Regions from separate parts of the Agrobacterium radiobacter genome, predicted to be linked through region 4. Evidence: predicted binding sites of a transcription regulator. Region 4 holds the regulator's gene; each other region holds the start of a gene.

Region 1 (3,626 bases), 830 kb from region 4:
CCGTTCCAGCCTTGTCGAAGGTGAAGCCTTCCAGCTTGTCAACGACGTAGCCGTTGGTCTGGGCCTTGAGGTCGGGCAGGAAGTCATGGGCTTCCTGCTTGGCCACCAGCGGCAGTTCGCCGCCGATCTTGCCCGGCTTCAGGTCCGCGATCGCAACGCGGTAGAGCTTCTTGATCTTGGCCTTGTCGCCGATCTGGTTGTCGCGCTCGACGATATAGACATAGTCGCCCTGCGCGGTGATTTCGGAAAGGCCAATCCAGCCTGCCTCGGTCTTGTCGAGCGGATAACGCACGGCGCCCCACTCCTTGGACTTCGGATTGTAGGAGACGAGCTTGACGAAGCCCTTCTCATCCGTGCCCCACTCGCGTTGCACAGCCATCCACAGCGTGGCGTCGTCGCCCTTGCCGATCATGGTCACGCCTTCGAAACCGAAGCGGGTATCGCCGGAAAGGAGTTCCTTCGGCAGAGCGATCTCGGCCTTGATTTCGCCCTTGGCGTTGACGTTATAGAGTGCGTGCGGAACAAGCTTGGCGCTGTCGCCTTCAGAGGCCAGCCAGAAACCGCCCTTGCCATCAAGCGTGATGCCTTCGATGTCGAGCTTCTGAGCAGCAATGCCGTCACGCTTGACGCGCAGCGCGCTGGTGATGGTGGCAGGCTTCTTCGTGGCGTCGATGGTGAAGATTGACGGCTGGTTGCCGTAGACCGAGTCGGAAACGGCATAGAGAATGCCGGGCTTCTCGGCATCGCCGACCAGGCCGGAAAGAGCGCCCCAGCCGATCGGCGCCCCGTCGACGGTGGCGGAAACGAGCTGCGGATAGGCAGGCTGGCCTTCAGTGCGCTCATAAAGCATGACATGCGAGCGGACACCGCCGTCTTCGATCAGATCGACCTCATTGGCCGTGGCAAGGAGATTGCGCGACGGAATGGCGACGGCGCCTTCCGGCGAGACGCCCGAAGGCAGGAGCTGCGTCAGCTGCGGCTCCGCACCGGTATCCTTGTAGACGGCGACCACCGAAGCGCGCTCGGCAAGCACGAAGAAATACTTCTGGCCATCAAAGGTTGCCGCTTCCAGACCCTCGGGCTCAATGCCCTTGGCCTTGGAGCGCTTTTCTGGATAGTGGCCGATGGCGGCAACCGCGCGCTCGAGCGAAGCACCGGCTTCATAAACAAGCTTGCCGGTCTTGTCGAAAATGGTGAAGCCGCGCGAACCGCCCTGCCAGTCGCCTTCATTGGCGATGACGATACGGTCATTGTCCAGCCACTTTACAGCGTCCGGCTCGCGCTTGCGGCCTTCCTGCTTGTCGGTGAATTTCAGCTGACCGTCGGTCTTCGTGTCGACGCCTTCCAGATCAACCTTGCCGGCGGAGAAATGCGTCTTCACCGCGCCGGTCTTGCCATCGATGATGACGATATGGTTGTTTTCCTGCAGCGTCAGAGCGATCTCGCCATTGGCGTTGATCGAGACGAATTCCGGCTCCGGATCCTCAGGGGAAATTTCGGCGAGACCGGTAACGTCAATCTTCTTCAGCGTCGCGCAGTCGGCCACGCCGTCCTTCAGGCCGACCGTTACCAGATAGCCGGCGGGCATCTGCGGCAGTGCGCCTTCGTTCACATCTTCATCACGCTCGTTTTCGATCGCGATGGCGGCAAAGGTTTTATCAGGGGAAACGGCGACGGAATCGGGCTGGCCGCCGAGATCACAGCTTGCCTCGATCTTCTTCGTGGCAATATCGACCGTCACCAGCTTGCCGGACGGGTTGGCGCGGTTTTCCGACGTATTGACGCCGGCCAGAACCTTGAGGCCAGCAACGGCAACAGAGGTCGGCTCGCCTTCCAGCAGCAATGCGCCGCCGGCCTTGGGGGCCTTCGCGTCGGTGATGTCGATGAAACCGATGCCGCCAAGCGGGCTGTCCGAATAGATCAGCGTCTTGCCGTCTTCACTGGCGGTGATGATTTCAGCCGAGGTGACGGACTTGGCGTCCTTGTCCGCGGGAAGGTTTTTCGCCACCGGGAAAGACGCGATGCGGTTGAAAACCGGCTCGGCAGCGGCCGGCAAGGCCACGGACGTGAGCAGAGCAGCAGTCAAGGCCATTTGAGAAAATCGGAACGCCATTTTAATCCCCCTTGGGTCCAGAAATACCCCATGGCTTCTGCGTCAAAGACATGACAGTGGCATGACATTTCCTGTCGGGAATCAAAAAGCCCGGCCATGGAGACCGGGCTTTCTTGTTTCTGCGCACATTCCGCGTATCGGAGCACCGTGTGACCGGATGGAGGCTGCACAGGCGCGCTCCCTACTTTCGTTTACATCCTGCCGGATTGAGAACCGGGCTATCCGAAAAGCATTTCGAAAAACCGCCCGGTTTTGAGCCGGCATGATGGCGTCAGCGCGTCAAAACATGTTTCCTCGTGAACCTGAAAAGCCGCCCGCCCGCCGCCGGGCGTTGCGGCTTTCCGGAAACCTTACGAGTTGACGGCGTCCTTCAGGCCCTTGCCTGCGGAAAACTTCGGTACGTTGCGAGCCGGGATATCGACTTCAGCACCCGTAGAAGGGTTACGGCCCTTGGAGGCTTCACGGCGGCTAACGGAGAAGCTGCCGAAGCCAGCGAGGCGAATGTCGCCACCGTTCTTCAGTTCGCTCTGTACGGTTTCGAATACGGCATCAACAGCGGAAGCAGCATCTGCCTTCGTGAGACCAGCCTTTTCGGCAACAGCAGAGACGAGCTCGTTCTTGTTCATGTTTCCACCCCTTTCAATGGTTTGAAACGACTCAAATTAAGCCGGCGCAGAATACGTTTGCATCCGCGCGCAGCAACCCAAAAGCGCTGGAATCGCCTGAAAAACAAGGGGTCTGCGATTTTTTTCACAAAAAAGGCCGACATTTCTGCCGGCCTTCCACATATTCGTGCCAAATTCGCATCACTTGCCCGGAGTTGAGCGCAGAATGCGCCTTCCGACACCTAACATATTGAATCTATGCAGCACCCGTCGCGAAAGGCGATTCCCGCCCCTCGCGACGAAGCATGTATCAATGTGCGATGGTCTGGCTGCCGTCGTCGACGCCTTCGACCGTAGCGATAACAGGCGTCTCGATGCTGCCGTCCCACTCGATGGGCTCCGGCTGGCGCAGAAGGGCGTGCCTGATAACCTCGCCCATGCGCGATACCGGGATGATCTCCATCTCGTTCTTCACATTATCTGGAATCTCCGCCAGATCCTTGGCGTTTTCTTCCGGGATCAGCACCTTCTTGATGCCGCCGCGAAGGGCCGCAAGCAGCTTTTCCTTCAGGCCGCCGATCGGCAGCACGCGACCACGAAGCGTGATCTCGCCCGTCATCGCCACATCCTTGGAGACCGGAATGCCGGTCATGATGGAGACGATGGCGGTTGCCATGGCAACACCGGCGGACGGTCCGTCCTTCGGGGTTGCGCCTTCCGGAACGTGGACGTGGATGTCGCTCTTGTCGAAGCGCGGCGGTTCGATGCCGAAATCCACGGCGCGCGAGCGGACGTAAGATGCCGCTGCCGAAATGGATTCCTTCATCACTTCCTTGAGGTTGCCGGTGACCGTCATGCGGCCCTTGCCCGGCATCATCACGCCTTCGATGGTGAGCAGCTCACCGCCG
Region 2 (3,626 bases), 1.2 Mb from region 4:
GGAGGACCAGACGACGAGCGGTGTCTCGTGTTCCTTCTTCATCACCTCCAGCGGCGCACGGCGGCTTGCCACCATGCCCGGCATGTAACCGCTTTCCACGAAGGTCTGGCCGAGCGGCGGCAGATGGTCGCCGAAGAGGACGACGATGGTTTCGCGGTCGCGTTTTTTTGCCCAGCGCATCAGTTTCAGCAGCGCTTCATCGGCTTCCGCCACCCCTTGCGAATAGGTGGCGAGCGCCTGCGAGGCCGAGGCGGAGAGGGCGCCCTCCACGCTGATGGTGTTTTCGGCGTAACGGGTCGCTTCGTAAGGACCGTGTCCCTGCAGGGTGACGGCGAAGAGGAAAAGCGGGTTCTGCGTCCGGTCCGCCGTCGCCATGATCTCGTCCATCAGCGCATCGTCGGAGGCGAAGTTGCCGCGTTTTTCCATGGCGGGCAGCGTCTCTTCCGAGCGGAATTCCTCGAAGCCGAAATTCCTGTAGACCTGCTTGCGGTTCCAGAACCATTCCTGGAACGGGTGCATGGCGATGGCGGAATAGCCTTCACCGCGGAAGAAACTGGCGAGCGAGGGTACCGGGCGGCGGATATATTGCTGATAGGGTATGCTGCCATAGGGCAGGAAGGCGTTGGAAAAGCCGGTCAGCGCCTCGAATTCCACATTCGCCGTCATGCCGCCGAACTCGGGCGAAAAGACGTTGCCCGACTGTTTGGCGCGGATGGTCGGCATCGGATCGGCCGAGAGCTTCACGTTTTCGAGCCGCGCCGGGTCCCAGAGCGATTCGCTCATCAGCATGATGACGTCAGGGTAGTCGCCCTTGTTGGCGGCGAAGGCGGCGGGTTCGGACGTCAGGTCGGCGATGCTGTTTTCACCGTAACCCTGCGGCGCCGAGACATTGGCCATCGGAATATTGAAGGCGAAGGCCATCAGGAAACCGTTGTGACGGTAGTTTTCCTGCTGATCCCACATCATGGGTATGATGTTGAGACGGTCACGTGCCCAGGAATAGTGCGAATAGTCCATCAGCGAGGCCAGACCGGCAAGAAGCGGCAGCGCCAGCGCGAGACCAGCCGCGCGTTCACGCCAGCGCAGGACGGGCGAATGGCGGCGTGCCAGCAGCCATAGCGCCACAAGTGCCGCAATGGTGGCGCAGATGCCAAACCCCAACAGTACGGCCGTCAATGGCTGTGCCTTCAGCATGGTCGGCAGAAGCTCGAGGATCTGCCGGCCGAACAGCAGGTCGGAGGGGTAAAGCGGATCGGAAAGATAGGTCTGTTTCTGCGCGGAGATCAGCCCGGTCATCGCGCAGAGCGGCGCAATGGCGATCAGCGACAGGTAGCGCCGGCCAAGGATGGCATCCAGCGCCACGAGAAGGGCGAGCACGGCGGCAATGGTGGTCATGCCGGGGCGTGCGGATGAGGTGAGGAAAGCACCGACATCCGTGAGCGAACCGCGGGCGATCCACTCCAGCACCACAACGAGCACAACGGATGCGACCGTCAGATTGGCAAGCGTATAGGCCGTGCCCGAAAGCTTCGAACGGCTCCTAATCCCTGCAGGCGAAAAGACAAAACCAGCCTTTTCGGAAGCCGTTGTTTTTGGCGCCGAATGTCTCAAACCCATACTCCGGTATTTCAGGCGGCACGGCCGATCCGGGGAGGTGAATCGGGTGTCGCAAAAGTGTCATGTAACTGTCACATAAGCGCGATGAACGCGACATGAACTTTGCGAAGCCTGGCCGGTGCGGCGATAACCTTAGCGTGAACGCGCGCGCCCGATGCGTAACGGGCGCCGCCATGCAATTGCCGCGTTGCGGAGCGGGCACGGGCGCGGTATTGAAAAGCCATGAGCGACAGACACGATATCCAGAACCATCTCCGGATTGCCGTCGGGCAGTTCAATCCCACTGTTGGCGACGTGGCGGGCAATCTCGCCAAGGCGCGCGAGGCTAGGGCCGATGCGGCAACGCAGGGCGCAGACCTTCTGCTTCTGACCGAACTCTTCATTTCAGGCTATCCGCCTGAGGATCTGGTGCTGAAGCCGGCTTTCCTGAAAGCATGCCTGAAAGCGGTGGAAGAACTGGCGGCGGAGACCGCCGATGGCGGACCGGGCGTCGTTATCGGTTTTCCGCGACAGGGCGAGACGGGACGACACAATTCCGTGGCGCTTCTGGATGGCGGCAAGATCATCGCGCTGCGCGACAAGATAGACCTGCCGAATTACGGTGAATTCGACGAAAAACGTGTTTTCTCCGAGGGTTCGATTTCCGGTCCCTATAATTTCCGTGGGGTCAGGATCGGCATTCCGATCTGCGAGGAAATCTGGAACGATATGGGTGTCTGCGAGACGCTCTCCGAAAGCGGGGCGGAAATCCTGCTGGTGCCGAACGGTTCGCCCTATTATCGCGGCAAGCTGGATGTGCGCCATCAGGTGGCGCTCAGGCAGGTGATCGAAAGCGGCCTGCCGCTCGTTTTCGCCAACCAGCTGGGCGGGCAGGACGAGCTGGTATTCGATGGTGCAAGCTTCGGTTTCAATGCCGACAAGACGCTTGCCTTCCAGATGAGCCAGTTCGAGGCCACACTTGCCGTCACCGACTGGAAACGCACGGCAGATGGCTGGCGCTGCGAAAGCGGGCCTTTCTCGAAGATTCCCGAAGGTGAGGAAGCGGATTACCGCGCCTGCATGCTGGGCTTCCGTGATTACGTCAACAAGAACGGCTTCAAGAGCGTGGTTCTCGGCCTTTCGGGCGGCATCGATTCGGCGATCTGTGCCGCCCTTGCCGTCGATGCGCTGGGCGAGGAGCGGGTGCGCTGCATCATGCTGCCTTACCATTATACCTCGGAAGAATCGCTGAAGGACGCGGCCGATTGCGCCAGGGCGCTGGGCTGCCGTTACGATATCGTGCCGATCGTGGAACCGGTGGAAGGGTTCCTCTCGGCGCTGTCCGATCTCTTCGAGGGTACGGAAGAGGGCATTACCGAGGAAAACCTGCAGAGCCGCACGCGCGGCACCATCCTGATGGCCGTCTCGAACAAGTTCGGCTCGATGGTGGTGACGACGGGCAACAAGTCTGAGATGTCGGTGGGTTACGCCACGCTTTACGGCGACATGAATGGCGGTTTCAACCCCATCAAGGACCTCTACAAGATGCAGGTCTATGCCATTTCCAGCTGGCGCAACGCCCATGTTCCGCCGGGTGCTCTCGGCCCTTCCGGCGAGGTGATCCCCGCCAATATCATTTCCAAGGCTCCTTCGGCCGAATTGCGTCCCAACCAGACCGACCAGGATTCGCTGCCGCCCTATCCGGTGCTCGACGATATTCTGGAATGCCTTGTCGAGAAGGAAATGTCGGTCGAGGAGATTCTCGCGCGCGGCCATGATGTGGCCACCGTGCACCGGGTGGAGCATCTGCTTTACCTCGCCGAATACAAGCGCCGGCAATCGGCGCCGGGTGTTAAGATCACCAAGAAGAACTTCGGTCGTGACCGGCGTTATCCGATCACCAACCGGTTCCGGGATCGGTGATTGAGGGCGCGCGCCATTGATTTCTGGCGGGTGAGTTACTGACTTTCTCCGTCATCCTCGCCCTTGAGGCGAGGATCCATGCGCGGTTGAGATTGTGGGTCCTCGGG
Region 3 (3,626 bases), 1.2 Mb from region 4:
GTGCGCGCCGCAGCACCGGAGGCGCGCATCATCATCGACGCCAATGAGGGCTGGAACGATTATAATATCGAATATTATCTGAGACTTGCGGCGGAACTGAAGATATCGCTGATCGAGCAGCCGCTGCCCGCCGGCAAGGACGCCATTCTCTCCCGTATCGACCATCCGGTGCTGATCTGCGCCGATGAAAGCGTGCATTCCACCAAGGACCTCGCCGACCTGCGCGACCGCTACGACGCGATCAACATCAAGCTCGACAAGACCGGTGGGTTGACGGAAGCGCTTGTCATGAAGGCGGAAGCGGAACGGCTCGGTTTCACCATCATGGTCGGCTGCATGCTCGGCACCTCGCTCGGCATGGCCCCCGCCATACTCGCCGCCCAGGGAGCAGCCTTTTCCGATCTCGACGGGCCGCTGCTGCTGGCCGAGGATCGCGAGCCGGGGCTGGTTTATGAGGGTTCGCTGGTTTATCCGGCGCGGCCGGAATTGTGGGGGTAAGCCCTAGATATTGAAGGCAGAGAAACAAGATAAAGGCACGACCTCACCGCTTGTTTGTTCTCCCCGCCGGGGAGAAGATGGCCCCGAAGGGTCGGATGAGCGGGCAAGCTTTCGGGTTATCGCTAACGTCGCCCCCTCATCCCGCTGCCGCGACCTTCTCCCCTCCTCGGGGAGAAAGACACAAGCGGCACGCGCTCGCCTCGCATGAAGGAGCTGGGGCATATCTCTAAAGGGTCGCTGATTTATCCGGCCTGCTGGAAATTGGAGGGCGCCGCTCTCGCGTGGACTAAGAATGACGCGACTGCGTGCCGTAATTCCGTCCGCGCCGGCCTTCACCAAAAGCAAACGGCAATCTAAACCTCTCCACTGTCATCCTCGGGCTTGACCCGAGGATCCATCGCTCCGGTTTGTGGATCCTCGGGTCAAGCCCGAGGATGACATAAGCAAGCTATATCAGAGTATGTCGGCACCACCAGCGAGGTCACACCATCGCCTTCATACACATTAGCCAACCTGCCCCAGCGCATCCCCAACGAAACGCGTCGTCGCGAAAGCTGGCATACCTCAATCAGGCCGCGTGTTTCCCGATCAGCCCCGGAATATCCACCGGCTCCATCTCATCCGATGCCTGTTCGACGGCAACCTCGCTCGTCTGCATCCAGGTGATCAGCTCGAAGCTGCCATCGGCATTTTCGGCGATTGCCGTGCAGCTTTCCACCCAGTCGCCGGTGTTGATGTAACGAATGCCGTCCATGTCTTCCATGACAGCATGGTGAATGTGTCCACAGATGACGCCGTCGACATTGTTGCGGCGTGCCTCGTCTGCCACCACGCGCTGGAATTCGCCGATGAAGTTGACGGCGTGCTTGACCTGCAGCTTGGCCCAGGCCGAGAACGACCAGTAAGGCAGGCCGATGCGGCGGCGTACGGCGGCGATGACGATGTTGAGCGCGATTGCAGCGTCATAGGCCCAGTCGCCGAGATAAGCGAGCAGGCGGGCGTTGCGCACCACCACGTCGAACTCGTCGCCATGGATGATGAGATATTTCTTGCCGTCGGCCGCCTCGTGGATCATGCGCTCGGCCACTTCGATGCCGCCGAAATGCATGCCCGGAAATTCCCGCAGGAATTCATCGTGATTGCCGGGAATATAGACGATGCGGGTTCCCTTGCGGGCCTTGCGCAGAAGCTTCTGCACCACGTCGTTGCAGCCCTGCGGCCAGTACCAGCTGCGGCGCAGGCGCCAGCCGTCGACGATGTCGCCGACGAGGATGATCGTCTCGGCCTCGTGATATTTCAGGAAGTCGAGCAGATAGTCCGTCTTGGCCGCCTTGGAGCCGAGATGAACATCCGAAATGAAAAGCGTTCTGAACTGTCTGGTTTCGATTTGACCGGCCACGGATTTCATCCCCCTGTTCGGTTGCGTCCCTGCGGCTTTCTTACCTCTCAGAACCAGACTCGTGTTGCAGCAACATGACAAACGCCGGTTTTTATAGGGAATATGACGAAGACCATCACGAAAACGCGAATAAGCCATGGCCGCATTTGCATAAGGGGGCGGTAAATAACGGCTGTACCATGGGAAAGTTTGTTGTATTCAGGGGGCCGGAATTGAACCAGACATGACGGTGGAAGAATGACCTCTCACGATAAGAACAACACGCCCGCCAACACGGCAAAGGCCGACATCGAGGAACAGGCGCTCTTTTTCCACCGCTACCCACGCCCCGGCAAGCTGGAAATCCAGGCCACCAAGCCGCTCGGCAACCAGCGCGATCTGGCGCTTGCCTATTCACCCGGCGTCGCCGCCCCCTGCCTCGCCATCCATGAAAATCCGGAAATGGCGGCGGAATATACCGCCCGCGCCAACCTCGTCGCGGTCATTTCCAACGGCACGGCGGTTCTCGGACTTGGCAATATCGGCCCGCTCGCCTCCAAGCCCGTGATGGAAGGCAAGGCCGTTCTCTTCAAGAAATTCGCCGGTATCGACGTCTTCGACATCGAAATCGATGCGCCCGGCATCAACGACATGGTTTCCACCATCGCAGCGCTGGAGCCCACCTTCGGGGGCATCAACCTTGAAGACATCAAGGCGCCGGAATGTTTCGAGGTGGAACGCCAGCTGCGCGAAAAGATGAATATCCCGGTTTTCCATGATGACCAGCATGGCACCGCGATCATCGTCGCCGCCGCTGTCACCAACGCTCTGGAACTGGCCGGAAAGTCGCTCTCGAGCGTCAAGATCGTCGCGTCAGGCGCGGGTGCTGCGGCGCTTGCCTGCCTCAACCTGCTGGTCGCCATGGGCGCGAAGAAGGAAAACATCTGGGTCCACGACATCGAAGGCCTCGTTTACGATGGCCGCAACGAGCTGATGGACGAGTGGAAGGAAGTTTACGCCCAGAAGACCGACAAGCGTGTGCTGGCCGAAACCATCGACGGCGCCGACGTCTTCCTCGGCCTTTCGGCCGCCGGTGTTCTGAAGCCGGAACTGCTGGAGCGCATGGCGGAAAACCCGCTGATCCTGGCGCTTGCCAACCCCAATCCGGAAATCATGCCGGAAGCGGCGCGCGCAGCGCGTCCGGATGCGATGATCTGCACCGGCCGTTCGGATTTCCCGAACCAGGTCAACAACGTATTGTGCTTCCCCTATATCTTCCGTGGCGCGCTGGATTGCGGTGCAACCACCATCAACGAGGAAATGAAGATGGCCGCCGTGCAGGCCATCGCCGAGCTTGCCCGCGAGGAAGTCTCGGAAGTCGCGGCAAAAGCCTATAGCGGTGAAACACCGGTCTTCGGCCCGAACTACCTCATTCCCTCGCCTTTCGATCCGCGCCTCATCCTGCGCATCGCGCCGGCTGTCGCCCGTGCAGCGGCCGCAAGCGGCGTCGCCGCCCGGCCGATCACCGATTTCGAAGCCTATTTCGACCAGCTGAACCGTTTCGTCTGGCGCTCCGGCTTCATCATGAAGCCGGTCTTCAATGCCGCGAAAGCCGCCGAAAAGAAGCGCATCATCTTTGCCGAAGGCGAAGACGAGCGCGTGCTGCGCGCCGCCCAGGTGCTCTTGGAAGAAGGTACCGGCATCCCGATCCTCATCGGCCGGCCGCAGATCATCGAGACGCGCCTGAAGC
Region 4 (3,626 bases):
AGGTCGCTTCCGTCAGGCGCTTGGCGAGCTTTTCCTGGCCCGGCACTTCATAAAGGTTTGAGACGTGCCAGACCTTCTCGGCCTGGGTCTTGATCGCTTCCACGAGGTGCGGATGGGCGTGGCCCAGCGAATTGACCGCTACGCCGGCCGCAAAATCCAGATATCGTTCGCCGCTCTCCGTGAACAGCCAGACGCCCTCGCCTCGCTCGAAGCGCAGGGGGGCTCTTGCAAACGTATCGAACAATGGCGCGGCGGCTTCGGCCATGGCTGTATCACTCCTTGCGCAGATGCGCTGTCAGACGGTTGTCAATAGGCTCTGGGGGTTATCCCTCGCCTGAAAATCAAAAATGCCGCCTCGCGGCGGCAGGGGCACTATTGTCACTTCGCCTGCCGATGTCAACAAAAGTCCGTATTTCCCGGGCTTCTCAAGCCCTAGTAGGTGGCGGCCTGCGAGGCCCAAGGTGTTGCCTTTCAGACTCAACTCGCCAGCAAGTTGGGGAAAACCGGAAAATCGATTCGAGATGAATCCCGCGACTCTTGCCACGGAGTCTGCGTGGCACTAGGTTAATCGCTAATTACTAGACTGCATTGCGGCGGAACTAGTCACCAAAAATCCGGCAGAAACCACGCTCGCGGCACGCCCGCGAGACGGAGAAGGATTCTGCCGACATTATACGCGACGAGCGGAGAAGCGGCATGAACTGGACAGACGAACGAGTCGAGAAACTCAAGAAATTATGGTCCGAGGGCCTTAGCGCCAGCCAGATTGCAGCGCAGCTCGGCGGCGTCAGCCGTAATGCCGTGATCGGCAAGGTCCATCGCCTCAATCTGCCGGGACGCGTCAAGGCTGGCGGTCCGGTCACTTCGGCGCGCTCTGCGCCCAAGCGCACCGCTGCACCTGCCCCACGCGCGACAACCTTTGCAGGCCGCGTCAATGCAGCGCCGGCGCGGATTCTCACCCGTTCGAACGCGGCAACCGCGCTGAATGAGGAGATCGACATCGAGACCGCACAGGTTCTCGATTACGTTCCTTCCAAAAACGTGGTCTCGCCGATTTCCCGTCGCCTGACGCTGACGGAACTGACGGAGCGCACCTGCAAGTGGCCGGTCGGCGATCCGCTGAAGGATGATTTCCATTTCTGCGGTTGTGAAGCGCTGGAATCTTCGCCCTATTGCAAGTTCCATGCGAAACTCGCCTATCAGCCGGTAAGCGAGCGCCGCAAGGCTTGAGTGTTGCGGCACGCATTCGACACTCAAAAACTACGGGCCTTCGGGCCCGTTTTTTTATGACAAAATTCAGGCGGTTCCGGGGGTCAACTCACGGGCGAAGCGCCGAACCCTATCCTCCATCGCTGTCGAACCCGACCCACAATCCCGATTGAGCGGGCGGGATTTCAGCCAATTGTCCGTCATCCCATCAAGAAGGATGAAGCCGTCGTGGTTGGGGACGTCCAAAAACCGAAAGGCCCGACACCATTCCGGTTTCGGGCCTTTCGGTTTTTGGCGGGATGTTGCCCCGAGTGTAACTCGTCGGTCGAGTCTTGCTCAGGCTTCCATCGAATATCCGGCGCCGCGCACGGTACGGATGACATCCTGCATATGCGAAAAATTGAGCGCTTTGCGCAGGCGCCCGACATGCACGTCGACGGTGCGCTCATCCACATAGATATCGTGACCCCACACGCCATCCAGCAATTGCGAGCGGGAGAAAACCCGGCCTGGAGAGGTCATCAGGAATTCCAGCAGGCGGAACTCCGTCGGGCCGAGGCGCACTTCGCGGCTCTTGCGGTGAACGCGATGGGTCTCGCGATCCAGCTCGATATCACCGCACTTCAGCACCGAGGAGAGAACCTCGGGACGGGCCCGGCGCAGCATGGCCTTGACCCGGGCCATGAGTTCCGGTGTCGAAAACGGCTTGACGACATAGTCGTCGGCGCCGGTGGCAAGGCCGCGAACCCGTTCGCTTTCTTCGCCGCGCGCCGTCAGCATGATGATGGGCAGGCGTTCTGTTTCCGGCCGCATTCTGAGCCGACGGCACAGTTCGATACCGGAAACGCCGGGAAGCATCCAATCCAGGATAAGAAGGTCCGGAATACGTTCCTGCAGCCTGATTTCTGCTTCGTCTCCACGGGGTATCGTGTCGACGTCATATCCCTCAGCCTCGAGATTGTAACGAAGGAGGACGCTCAGCGCTTCCTCGTCTTCCACAACTGCAATCTTGGGCACCATATGCTAACTCCGCAAGCCGCTGCTCGTCTGTTACTCGGTCACCGAACCGAGCGTGTTGGAACTGTCGTCCTTCGGACGCTCACCTTCCGGCTGGCTGCCGGTGGTCATGTAATAGATCGTCTCGGCGATATTGGTGGCGTGGTCGCCGATACGCTCGATGTTCTTGGCGCAGAACAGAAGATGCGTGCAGGTGGTGATGTTGCGCGGATCTTCCATCATGTAGGTCAGAAGCTCACGGAAGAGCGACGTATACATGGCGTCGATTTCCTCGTCGCGCTCGCGGATGGCATTGGCCTTCTCGGCGGAACGCGTGGAATAGACGTCGAGGACTTCCTTGAGCTGCACCAGCGCAAGCTCCGACAGGTGCTCTATGCCGCGGGCGAGCTTGCGCGGCACACCGGTTCCGGCAACCGCGATCACACGCTTGGCAGTGTTCTTGCCAAGGTCGCCAACGCGTTCAAGGTCGCCGGCGATACGCAGCGTGCCGATGATCTCGCGAAGGTCGGCCGCCATCGGCTGGCGTCTGGCGATGGTGACGATGGCCTTGTCGCCGATCTCGCGCTCGGAATGATCGAGGATCGCGTCATCGGAAATGACCTTCTGAGCGAGCGCGGCGTCGGAATTGACGAGCGCACGCACGGCATCGGCACACATCTGTTCCGCGAGACCGCCCATTTCGGCGATGCGGCGCGTCAGGAATTTCAGTTCGTCGTCATAGGCCGACAGGATATGCGAATGGGTCGTTGTCTGTGTCATGGTCTAGTCCTCCGGCTTGGCCTGCATGCGCGTACCCGGAAGCGGGCACGGCAGAGGCACCAGTCTTGTTCGGTTTCGATAAAGCGCCGGCCGGGATCAGCCGAAGCGGCCCATGATGTAGTCCTGCGTGCGCTGGTCGTCCGGATTGGTGAACATCTTGTCGGTTTCGTTTTCTTCGACAAGATGACCAAGGTGGAACATGGCCGTGCGCTGGGAAACACGCGCCGCCTGCTGCATGGAGTGCGTAACGATGACGATCGTGTAATTGGTACGCAGCTCGTGAATCAATTCCTCGACCTTGGCGGTCGCGATCGGGTCCAGCGCCGAGCAGGGCTCGTCCATCAGGATCACTTCCGGGCTGACGGCAACCGCGCGCGCGATGCACAGGCGCTGCTGCTGACCGCCGGAAAGGCCGGTGCCGGACTCCAACAGGCGATCCTTCACTTCGTTCCAGAGACCCGCCTTCTGCAGGCTGTGCTCGACGATCTGGTCCATATCCGCCTTGTTGCGGGCAAGGCCGTGGATACGCGGGCCATAGGCGATGTTCTCGTAGATCGACTTCGGGAAGGGGTTCGGCTTCTGGAACACCATGCCGACGCGGGCGCGCAATTCCACAACGTCGATCGCCTGATCGTAGATAT

Evidence for each region. Region 4 encodes PhoB, which activates phosphate uptake and scavenging genes when phosphate is short. Its sites were predicted from a motif close to TGTCATNNANCTGTCAT; they were not measured.
Region 1: the regulator PhoB is predicted to act here: its motif matches at 2,164-2,180, upstream of MRBLRC7O_RS04835 (esterase-like activity of phytase family protein).
Region 2: the regulator PhoB is predicted to act here: its motif matches at 1,676-1,692, upstream of MRBLRC7O_RS06615 (LTA synthase family protein).
Region 3: the regulator PhoB is predicted to act here: its motif matches at 1,961-1,977, upstream of MRBLRC7O_RS06580 (UDP-2,3-diacylglucosamine diphosphatase).

The regions. Positions count from the first base shown of each region.
Region 1 is NZ_JBEGHX010000001.1:948,004-951,629, reverse strand. It holds gene MRBLRC7O_RS04835 (esterase-like activity of phytase family protein) at 1-2,113, opposite strand, end outside; gene hupB (DNA-binding protein HupB) at 2,464-2,739, opposite strand; gene lon (endopeptidase La) at 3,029-3,626, opposite strand, start outside.
Region 2 is NZ_JBEGHX010000001.1:1,306,468-1,310,093, reverse strand. It holds gene MRBLRC7O_RS06615 (LTA synthase family protein) at 1-1,617, opposite strand, end outside; gene MRBLRC7O_RS06610 (NAD+ synthase) at 1,840-3,519, shown strand.
Region 3 is NZ_JBEGHX010000001.1:1,298,071-1,301,696, forward strand. It holds gene dgcA (N-acetyl-D-Glu racemase DgcA) at 1-498, shown strand, start outside; gene MRBLRC7O_RS06580 (UDP-2,3-diacylglucosamine diphosphatase) at 1,067-1,906, opposite strand; gene MRBLRC7O_RS06585 (NADP-dependent malic enzyme) at 2,135-3,626, shown strand, end outside.
Region 4 is NZ_JBEGHX010000001.1:114,267-117,892, reverse strand. It holds gene MRBLRC7O_RS00560 (aspartate aminotransferase family protein) at 1-265, opposite strand, end outside; gene MRBLRC7O_RS00555 (GcrA family cell cycle regulator) at 697-1,230, shown strand; gene phoB (phosphate regulon transcriptional regulator PhoB) at 1,546-2,229, opposite strand; gene phoU (phosphate signaling complex protein PhoU) at 2,260-2,985, opposite strand; gene pstB (phosphate ABC transporter ATP-binding protein PstB) at 3,082-3,626, opposite strand, start outside.